2 regions of the Buttiauxella sp. JUb87 genome follow, and region 2 is predicted to be linked to the other one. Evidence: predicted binding sites of a transcription regulator. Region 2 holds the regulator's gene; the other holds the start of a gene.
What was found. The regulator CRP, encoded in region 2, controls carbon source genes, mostly activating them, when cyclic AMP is high. The targets are predictions, from matches to a motif close to ATGTGANNNNNNTCACAT.
Positions count from the first base shown of each region.

Region 1: EC843_RS22740 (glycoside hydrolase family 3 N-terminal domain-containing protein) is a predicted target of CRP. The motif match lies at 3,357-3,374, and genes of this name have one in related genera.

Region 1 covers NZ_SNVY01000012.1:82,912-88,523, forward strand. The annotation lists gene gss (bifunctional glutathionylspermidine amidase/synthase) at 1-769, opposite strand, end outside; gene EC843_RS22740 (glycoside hydrolase family 3 N-terminal domain-containing protein) at 856-3,240, opposite strand; gene EC843_RS22745 (glycoside-pentoside-hexuronide (GPH):cation symporter) at 3,553-4,950, shown strand; gene ppsA (phosphoenolpyruvate synthase) at 5,090-5,612, opposite strand, start outside.
Region 2 covers NZ_SNVY01000002.1:44,405-50,016, forward strand. The annotation lists gene EC843_RS08605 (hydrolase) at 1-291, shown strand, start outside; gene EC843_RS08610 (YheU family protein) at 288-506, shown strand; gene EC843_RS08615 (phosphoribulokinase) at 680-1,564, shown strand; gene EC843_RS08620 (OsmC family protein) at 1,582-1,986, opposite strand; gene crp (cAMP-activated global transcriptional regulator CRP) at 2,300-2,932, shown strand; gene EC843_RS08630 (YccS/YhfK family putative transporter) at 3,024-5,108, shown strand; gene EC843_RS08635 (aspartate aminotransferase family protein) at 5,112-5,612, opposite strand, start outside.

The DNA.
Region 1 (5,612 bases), on a different contig from region 2:
ACAGCGTAAAGTAACGATACGGATTGGCATTAACAATGTGCCCTTCTTTGGCCTGAACATAGGCCAACTCGACCGGGTCCTGCTCATCCAGCCAGTGACTGGCAAACTGCCCTTTATCATCGACTTGCTGACAATGAATCGCCAGGCACTGGGCCGGAATTTCCGGTTGCGGCAGGCTGTATTGACTCTCCGCCGTCTGAATCATCCAGCCTAAGATCTCCGTATCATCGAAGGTGTCCTGAATGAAGTATTTCCCATCCTGATTGACCAAAACCAGTTCACGGGTCCATTGCTGGCCGACTGGCAGTGGATGATGGATGACGTTTTGCTCAGCGATCCTGACTTTATCGGCCAGAACCTGAGTAATCACTGCCACATGTCCGGTGTGGTCAAACTCGCCCCCTTGTTGCCAGACCAGCAATGAACCGGCGACTGGTGCGCGCTCACAGCCATTGGCAAACGCCTGAAGGGGAAGAATATTGTCATTGACGACCTGGCGCAGATAGCGCAACGAGAAGATTTCATATGCCATGCTGACATCGGTGAAAACTATCCCGTGATTGATATAAAGAAAGCGGCGCACGAACTCGACACACTGCCACTTATAGCCCATGTATTCGTGGTCCAGATAATGTCTGAACCACGTGTCATCCGGCCAGGCGTTGGGGTCAAGCGAATCGTAATTTGAGGAGTAAATGGCCACACCGCCAGGGGCATGGCCTAATAACGCGCCAAAAGGAGCATGGCTTTCTGAAGTGCTTACACTCATGACAACAGCCTTAGAAATTTATCGCTGCCATCCCGACAGCAAGGATAAGCATCAATCTTACGCGCTTCGTTCGGAAAAAAGGATCTTTACGCGAAAAAATGCTCTACCTCGCAATGACTTACCATTCGCCACTTCCCGTTGATGACCCGGGTGTCACCGGTGACCCGCACAATTCCCGAGCTTTTAATATCGCCACTTGATGCGCCAACACGAATCTCAAACTCGCCAGGCTCCACCACGCGTTCGCCATTGCGACGGGTGAAATTCAGCATATCGGTGGGAATATCAAAAGTGAGACTGGCACTGGCCCCTGGCTCAAGATGTACTCGCTGGAAAGCTTTAAGCTCCTGTACCGGCCGCACCATCGACGCCACTTTATCGTGCACATAAAGCTGCACCACTTCGCTGCCTGCCACCACCCCACGGTTGCTGACGGTCACGCTGACATTCACCACACCATTATCATTCGGCACCTCGTGACGGGAAAATTGCAGCGGGCTGTAGTCGAACTCAGTCCAGGTTTTACCAAAACCAAACGGATAACGGGAACCGAAGTGGAAGGCAAACGGCGTGCCGCCGCTTTTGAGTTTGTGGTTGTAGTAATACGGCATCGCGCCCGCACTTTTAGGGATGGAAACTACCAGCCGCCCGCCGGGTTCTGCGCGCCCTGTTAGCACGTCAGCAATGGCGTACCCACCTTCTTGCCCTGGCGCCCAGGCCATCAGTAATGCCGCAACATTGTCTTCCTGGCCGCCTAAATTGTAAGGACGCCCGCCGGTCATCACTACGACCACCGGTTTGCCGGTGGCAATCAGTTGGTCCAGCAATTGCTGCTGTACACCCGGCAACATCAGGCTGTCGGTATCTGAACCTTCGCCCACTGTACCGCTCTGGAATAAGCCGGATAAATCCCCGACACACAGCACCACAACATCGCTTTGTTGGGCGACTTTCACCGCATCAGGAATCAATGAAATGTCGTTTGAAACCGGAGAAGACTGCATCGGTTTGCCGCCGCTATCACCGGGGAAAACAGGCGCGCCAGCCATACGTTTTTCGATAATATGGCAACCTTTGGCATAACGGATGTTGTCGCTACCCAGTTGTTCGCGCAGTGCTTGCAGTGGGGTGACGACTTGTGAAGTTTGCTCCAGCATATCGCTGATGATCAAATGCACCGGGAAGCTATAACCACTGAGCAAAGCCAGCGGGTCGTCGGCCGTTGGCCCAATAACCGCCACGCGCGGCTGCCCTTTCAGCGGTAACGTTCCGTCGTTTTCTAGCATGGTGATGGAGCGTGTGGCGACTTCCCGAGCGATATTTTTTGTCGATTCACTTTGCAATACGACGCCGCTTTCATCGCGATAAGGCTGTTCAAATAACCCGAGGCGGAATTTCTCTTTCAACACGCGAGCGACAATCTCATCCACTTTTTCCATGGTGATTAAACCACGCTCAACGGCTTGGGCCAGATGGCGCGCGCAGTCATCTTTTGGTAGTTCCACATCCAGCCCGGCATTAAATGCCAGCGCCGCAGATTCTGCCGCATCGTGCGAAATACCGTGATGCTGATGCAGCAAACTCACGCCGCCGTAATCAGCAACAATCAGCCCATCAAAGCCCCATTGTTCACGCAACACGGTGGTCAGTAAGAATTCATCGGAGTGGCCAGGCTGGTTATCAATATCGTGATAAGCAGGCATCACCGAGCCCGCATTTGCCAGTTTTACCGCCATTTCGAACGGCAGCAGGAAGGTATCGTTTAATTCGCAAAAACCAAGATGGACAGGGGCATGGTTGCGCGCGCCTTCGCTAAATGAATGGCCGACGTAATGTTTTAGCGTTGCCAACAAGTCGCGATTTTTGCCCTGTAAGCCTTTGACATAGTGTGTGGCCATCATGCCCACCAGCCACGGATCTTCACCGAATGTCTCTTCGGTGCGCCCCCAGCGCACATCGCGTGACACATCCAGCACTGGCGCAAGTCCCTGATGGCAACCGGTCGAGCGGGCTTCTTCGCCAATCGCTGCCGCCGCACGTTCGATAAGATCAACATCCCAGGTGGAGCCGTAGTTGAGTGATGACGGGAACAGCGTGGCATCTTTGCACAGCACCCCGACTAAACACTCTTCGTGAAACAGGGCCGGAATGCCCAGCCGAGTCTCTTCAATCAGGGTTTTCTGCAAGCGATTAGCCGCACGGACACCCTCTTTAGCATCGACAATGTGGGTGCCTAACGGGCGGGTAATTTGCCCGACGCCCAGTTTCAGACGCTCGCCAAGTGCTGCTTGCTCGGTTACGCCAGCAAACTCATCGCTTAAATCGGTCCGTTCACGGTGATGGCCGTCGCTGGATAAAATCAGCCAATACGCGTGCATTTGGGCGAATTTTTCTTCGGCAGTCATACGCGAAAGCAGATCGCTGACACGTTCATGAATCGGGCGATGAGCTTGCTTATAAATGGCAGACATAGTGTTCCCCTTTCGAGTTCAGCGGTTTGCGAAAGTATCAATATGAGTGATGACTGAAGAGGCAAACAATTGTCAGAATAACCCGCAAGATTACGTTTTTTGGTTTTTAGCCATAAGTGTGACGTAATTCAAAAATATGCCAGAAAAATGAGGCTTTCAGGACGAAGCCGAGGCGATAAGAGATACCCCCGTCACATTTGATAAGAAACATAAAACACAAATGAAAAATTACAATACTCCTGCTCAGATTCACAATTTATAACTAGTGCTATCCGCGAGGTCTATATTCCGGCTCTTAATAAAGGTGAATACATGTCGGTGCTTACAGAAAAAATTACCAACAAAGAAAAAATGGGTTTTGGACTAGGTGATGCGGCAAGTCACATCGTGTTTGATTCTTCGGTCGCCATTCTGGCTTATTTTTATACCAATATTTATGGTTTGCCCCCGGCGGTAATGGGGACATTATTTTTAGTCGTCCGGGTACTGGATGCTATTACCGATCCTATCATGGGTGCGATTGCCGACCAGACCAAAACCCGTTGGGGGAGATTCCGCCCCTGGTTATTGATTATTTGTGTTCCTTTCGCCGTCAGTTGTGTGCTGGTTTATTCAACACCTGATTTCTCGCAGACCGGTAAAATTGTTTACGCCGTTCTGGCTTATATATTCATGACAATAATGTATACCGCAATAAATATTCCTTATTGCTCTTTAGGTGCGGCGATTACGTCGGATCCACAAGAAAACCTGTCCCTGCAATCCTGGCGTTTTGCCATTGCGCCAATTGGTGGTGCGATGGGTACAGCGTTGATTCTGCCACTGGCTGATTTTATTTCGCCGGGTGACAGAGCCGTTGGCATGCAGTGGGCAATGGGGATCTTCGGTGTGATTGGCTGCCTGATGTTCCTGGTGTGCTTTGCCACCACCCGTGAACGTATTACGCCGGTCAAAGAAGAAAACCTGAATATCCTGCGCGACGTGAAAATCTTATTAAAGAACGACCAATGGCGTATTCTGTCGGTTTATAACCTTGCGATGTTGTGTGGTGTCGTGGTTCGTGGCAGCCTGCTGGTCTATTTCGTGCAATATATCCTTCATCAAGGCAGCGGCATTATTTCGATGTTTATGCTGGCAACGACTATCGCGGCGGTATTTGGCAGCCTGTTTGCTAAACAATTGGGTAGCTGGATGTGTAAGATCCGCGCCTCAATATGGGTAAACGTGCTCAGTGCGGTGATCGGGTTATTATTCCTGGTGTTACCAACCGAATATTGGATACCGGCTTTCCTGGTGCATATCGTGCTTAATATCCTGCAAGGTATTAATGCTCCACTGCAATGGTCAATGATTACCGATGCTAATAACTATGGTGAATGGAAAACCCAACGCCGTATTACCGGTATGAACGTTGCGGCAAATATCTTCATCATTAAATTGGGTGTAGCGATTGGTGGTGCGTTAACCGGTTGGGGTCTTGCGTGGTTTGGTTATCAGGCGGGTGTGGAACAACAATCAGCCGAGGCCGTGCGTGGCGTACTGATTCTGTTTACTGTGTTACCGGCTATTTTCTACTTAATTACCGCTATCTCGATTCGTTATTACAAGTTAACTGAAGAGAGAATGAACAGTATTGTGAGCGACCTGCGTGTCGGCAAGTTCCAGAGTGAAAGTGAAGTCACTGGCGTGATGACGCCAAAAGCCTTGTAATAAACGATTGGTAGGTCGGGCAAGCGCAGCGCCCCCGACATAATCGACGACAATGGTGGATGACGCTGGCGCTTAGCCACCCTACAACTTATCCGACCTACAAATATTAAAGGCTCCTCAACAATGAGGAGCCTTTTTTTTACTTATTCGCTTCTGCCAGACTCAACCAGGTTTGCACCACGGTATCCGGATTCAGAGAAAGACTATCAATCCCCTGTTCCATCAACCACACCGCAAAATCTTCATGGTCAGACGGGCCTTGCCCACAGATACCGACGTATTTACCTTGTTTCTTCGCCGCTTTGATAGCCATCGACAGCAGTGCTTTTACCGCGTCGTTGCGCTCGTCAAACAGTTCGGAAACCACGCCAGAGTCGCGGTCCAGCCCCAATGCCAACTGGGTCATGTCGTTTGAACCAATCGAGAAACCATCGAAATATTGCAAGAACTCATCGGCCAGCAAGGCGTTGGATGGGATCTCACACATCATGATGATTTTCAGGCCGTTCTCACCGCGTTTCAGCCCCTGACGTTCCAGTTCTTCCACCACGGCTTTAGCCTGCGCGACGGTACGCACAAACGGCACCATCACTTCGACGTTCGTCAGGCCCATTTCGTTACGCACGCGTTTCATGGCGGCGCATTCCAGCGCGAAGCATTCA
Region 2 (5,612 bases):
TCGAAGATTCATGGCTTTGCAGATGCTATCGACTACTATCGTCAATGCAGCGCCATGCCGTTGCTGCCGCAAATCAAAACGCCGACGTTAATCATTCACGCTAAAGATGACCCGTTTATGGATCACCATGTGATCCCCGACACAGCGATACTGCCTGCCAATATTGAGTATCAACTGACGCGCTATGGTGGGCATGTTGGATTTGTTGGTGGCACGCTACGGCGTCCGGAAATGTGGCTTGAGCAACGCATCCCGCAGTGGTTGTCTAAATTTTTGGACCCGTCATTATGATGATTCCCTGGCAAGATCTCCCCCCCGAAACGCTTGATAATCTGATTGAATCCTTTGTATTACGTGAAGGTACCGATTATGGTGAACAAGAGCGTTCGCTGGAGCAAAAAGTGGCCGATGTTAAGCGCCAGCTACAAAGTGGCGAGGCTGTGCTGGTATGGTCGGAGCTTCACGAAACGGTGAATATCATGGCTCGCGGGCAGCTTCGCGGCTAAGCGTTTATTCTATACTGCATAGTAAAACCACACTCACCCCAGCCCTATCCCTGAGGGAGAAGGGGAAGAACCAAAGCGAAATCCGGACAGTCTCCTCTCCAGGGGGAGAGGGTTAGGGTGAGGGCCAGCCCTTACGAACACACACTTGTGATTACCCATGGAGTTGTTGCCTTATGTCAGCCAAACATCCGGTTATTGCCGTAACAGGTTCCAGCGGCGCGGGAACGACCACCACCAGCCTTGCCTTCCGCAAAATATTCCAGCAACTCAACCTGCGCGCTGCCGAAGTTGAAGGTGACAGCTTCCATCGTTTCACGCGTCCTGAAATGGATATGGCTATTCGTAAAGCACGCGACTTAGGCCGCCATATCAGTTACTTCGGTCCGGAAGCGAATGACTTCGGCCTGCTGGAACAAACGTTTATCGAGTACGGAAAAACCGGGCAAGGTAAATCGCGTAAGTATCTTCATACCTATGACGAAGCCGTCCCCTGGAACCAAATTCCTGGGACGTTTACACCATGGCAATCGCTGCCTGAACCGACCGATGTGTTGTTCTATGAAGGATTGCATGGTGGAGTCGTCACCCCACAGCACGATGTGGCGAATGCCGTCGACTTGCTGGTTGGCGTAGTGCCGATTGTCAACCTGGAATGGATTCAAAAACTGGTGCGTGATACCAGCGAACGTGGGCATTCCCGGGAAGCGGTGATGGATTCAGTGGTGCGCTCAATGGACGACTACATCAATTACATCACGCCACAATTTTCACGCACGCACATTAACTTCCAGCGTGTCCCGACTGTAGATACCTCTAACCCGTTTGCTGCACGCGGAATTCCATCGCTGGATGAAAGTTTTGTGGTGATTCATTTTCGCGGGCTGGATGACATCGATTTCCCGTACTTGCTCGCCATGTTGCAAGGCTCATTCATTTCCCACATCAATACAATAGTGGTACCGGGCGGCAAAATGGGGCTGGCGATGGAGTTGATCATGACGCCGTTAGTGAAGCGTCTGGCAGAAGGACGAAATATCAATATTCAGGGCGGCGAGTAACCGCCCTGTTTTGCACACTAGCCTTCAATGACTTCGTAGCTGTGCGTGATATTTACGGCTTTTTCCAGCATCAGTGCAACAGAGCAATACTTCTCAGCAGATAAATCAACCGCGCGGGAAACCGCGTTATCTTTTAGCTCTTTGCCTGTCACGATGAAATGCAGATTGATGTGAGTAAAAAGACGAGGAGCTTCTTCGCGACGCTCAGAGGTCAATTTCACTTCGCAGTCAGTGACGTCGTAGCGGCCTTTTTGCAAAATAGAAACCACGTCGATTGCACTGCAACCCCCGGCAGCCATCAGTACCATTTCCATCGGGCTCGGTGCTTTATCGCCAGAATTACCGTCCATCAGAATCTGGTGTCCTGAAGCGGATTCACCAAGGAAAGTTAACCCTTCAACCCATTTCACACGTGCCTGCATGTTGCTTCTCCCATTGAAAAAATTACCTTCCAGAGTACGCGGATGCAGCAAAACTGGCAACGGAAGGCGACCTACGTCATGCTGAAACGAGACAATAGGAGACACCTGCCAAAAGCTATGCTAAAACAATCCGGATGCTACATTGATACATTGACGTAATGCATAGATGCAAAGGACGTCACTAATTACAGGCAGCAAGAATGACTTGCATGCCATCTCCCCAAAGTGGGGAATATTCTAATACTTGCAACGCCAGACAGGATGTTTAGCGTCCTGTCGTTGGTAGCCAGTTATAAACAGAGGATAACCGCGCATGGTGCTTGGCAAACCGCAAACAGACCCGACTCTCGAATGGTTCTTGTCCCATTGCCACATTCATAAGTATCCATCGAAGAGCACACTGATCCACCAGGGTGAAAAAGCAGAGACGCTGTATTACATCGTCAAGGGCTCTGTAGCTGTTCTGATCAAAGATGAAGAGGGCAAGGAAATGATCCTCTCCTATCTGAATCAGGGCGACTTTATTGGTGAGTTAGGGCTGTTCGAAGAAGGCCAGGAACGTAGTGCCTGGGTCCGTGCTAAATCTGCCTGTGAAGTGGCTGAAATTTCCTATAAAAAATTCCGCCAGCTGATCCAGGTAAACCCAGACATTCTGATGCGTCTTTCTTCCCAGATGGCTCGTCGTCTGCAAGTCACTTCTGAGAAAGTCGGTAACCTGGCATTCCTCGATGTGACTGGTCGTATCGCGCAGACACTGTTGAACCTGGCAAAACAGCCTGATGCAATGACTCACCCAGACGGTATGCAGATTAAAATTACCCGTCAGGAAATTGGTCAGATCGTCGGTTGTTCTCGTGAAACTGTCGGTCGTATCTTGAAAATGCTGGAAGATCAGAACCTGATCTCCGCTCACGGCAAAACGATCGTCGTTTACGGCACTCGTTAATTTCCGTTTCAAAAAAGGCGTGTTGCTTTATGGACACGCCTTTTTTTGTCTTTAAAATCCAAACACCTGCAACACAAAGTATGACAAGCATATGTGGAGAAGATTAATCTATCACCCTGAAGTTAACTATGCACTGCGGCAAACGCTGGTGCTGTGCCTTCCTGTGGGGATCGGTTTACTACTGGGGAATTTGCAGTTAGGTCTGCTTTTCTCGTTAGTGCCCGCTTGTTGCAACATTGCTGGTCTGGATACACCCCATAAGCGTTTTTTTAAACGCCTGATTGTTGGCGGCACTCTTTTTGCGACCAGCAGTTTAATCATGCAGCTTTTGCTGCTCTACACCGCGGTCCCATTGCCCATCATTCTTATGGTGATGGCGCTCTTGTTGGGCGTCACCGCTGAAATCAGCGCCCTGCACGCACGTTTGCTTCCGGCATCGCTGATTGCGGCCATCTTTACGCTAAGCATGGCCGGCAATATGCCTATCTGGAAGCCGATGGTGTTATATGTCTCCGGCACGATTTGGTACGGAGTCTTTAACTGGTTTTGGTTCTGGATGTGGCGTGAGCAGCCGCTGCGCGAAACGTTAAGCCTGCTCTATCGCCAATTGGCGGAGTACTGTGAAGCCAAATACGGCATGCTGACACAACATGCTGATCCCGAAACAGCGCTGCCTCCACTGCTGGCTCGCCAGCAAAAAGCCGTAGACCTGATCACCATCTGCTACCAACAGCTGCATATGCTGTCGGCAAATCAGCAGAACGGTTACAAACATTTGTTACGCTCTTTTCAGATAGCGTTAGATTTGCAAGAGCACATCTCCGTCAGTTTGCACCAGCCTGCCGAGGTGCAAAAACTTGTCGCGAAAAGCCATGCAGAAGCGGTTATTCGCTGGAATGCGCAGACCATTGCGGCACGCTTGCGCGTGTTGGCCGATGACATTCTCTACCATCGTTACCCACAGCGTTTTACGATGGAGAAACAAATTGAAGCCCTCGAGAAAATTGCTCGCCAGAATCCGGACAACCCGGTTGGGCAGTTTTGTCATTATCACTTCAGCCGTATCGCCCGCGTGCTGCGCATCCAACGCCCTCTGTACGCCCGTGATTTAATGGAAGACCGGCAGCGCCGTTTACCGCTGTGGGCAGCACTGAAAAGCTATTTGTCGTTGAAATCTGCCGCCCTGCGCAACGCCGCCCGACTAGGCGTAATGCTAACCATCGCCAGTCTTTTCGGGGCATTTTTACATCTGCCGAAACCCTACTGGATTTTAATGACGGTGATGTTCGTTACGCAAAACGGCTACGGCGCCACGCGGGTACGCATTCTGCACCGTTCGGCAGGGACCATTGCTGGCCTGGCGATTGCGGGTATCGCCCTGCACTTTCACTTCCCACAAAGCATTGCCCTGGCCGCGATGCTGGTCATTACGCTGGTCAGCTATTTGTTTATTCGCCAGAGCTATGGCTGGGCGACGATTGGTTTTACCGTGACGGCGGTATATACCCTGCAACTGCTCACACTCAGCGCCGAGCAATTTATCGTCCCGCGCTTGATTGATACTCTGCTCGGCTGTTTGATTGCCTTCGGCGGCATGGTTTGGCTGTGGCCGCAGTGGCAAAGCGGTTTGTTGCGCCAGAACGCCCACGACGCGCTTGAAAAAGACCAGGACGCGATTCGCCTGATTCTGAGCAACGATCCCGAACCCACGCCGCTAGCCTGGCAACGAATGAAGGTCAATCAAGCCCATAATGCGCTGTTTAACTCACTGAATCAGGCGATGCAGGAACCCGGTTTTAACTCGCATTACCTGGCAGATATGAAATTGTGGGTGACGCACAGCCAGTTTATTGTCGAGCACATCAACGCCATGACTACGCTTGCGCGCGAGCACAACATGCTGACACCGGATTTAGCCCAGCGCTATTTGCAGTCGTGTGAAATTGCGCTGCAACGATGCCAGCAGCGGCTGCAATATGATGGGCCAGGTGAGACTAACGACGCGAATATTCTTGACCCACTGGAAGGGCTTCCGAGTGGGCCATTAAGCACGATGGAGCAACATTTACAGCGGATTCTGGGCCACCTCAGCACCATGCACACTATTTCTTCGGTTGCATGGCGTCAGCGGCCACATCATGGTATCTGGCTGAACCGCTTGCGGCGGTCGGATTAACGACTATCCGTTAACGATCTTCGCCACTGCTTTTGCAAAGCGCGCCATACCTTCATCAATATCGGCATTTTCAACAATCAAGGCTGGCGCGAAGCGCATAACATCAGGACCGGCATTCAACACCATCACCCCTTCCAGAGCAGCGGCATGCAGGAATTCACGTGCACGGCCTTGGTATTGCGGTTTCAGCTCAGCGCCAATCAGCAAACCCATGCCGCGAATATCGCTGAACACATCATACTGCTCGTCAATGTGCTGCAAATGCTTGACGAACAGCTGGCGTTTTTCCGTAACGCCATTCAACACTTCCGGCGTGTTGATAACATCAAATGCTGCCCCTGCCACCGCACACGCCAGCGGGTTTCCGCCGTAAGTGGAACCGTGGGTGCCGACATGGAATGCAGACGCTATTTCCTGCGTCGTCAGCATAACACTCACCGGAAAACCGCCGCCGAGCGCTTTAGCGCTGGTCAAAATATCTGGCGTCACGCCGTAATGCATATA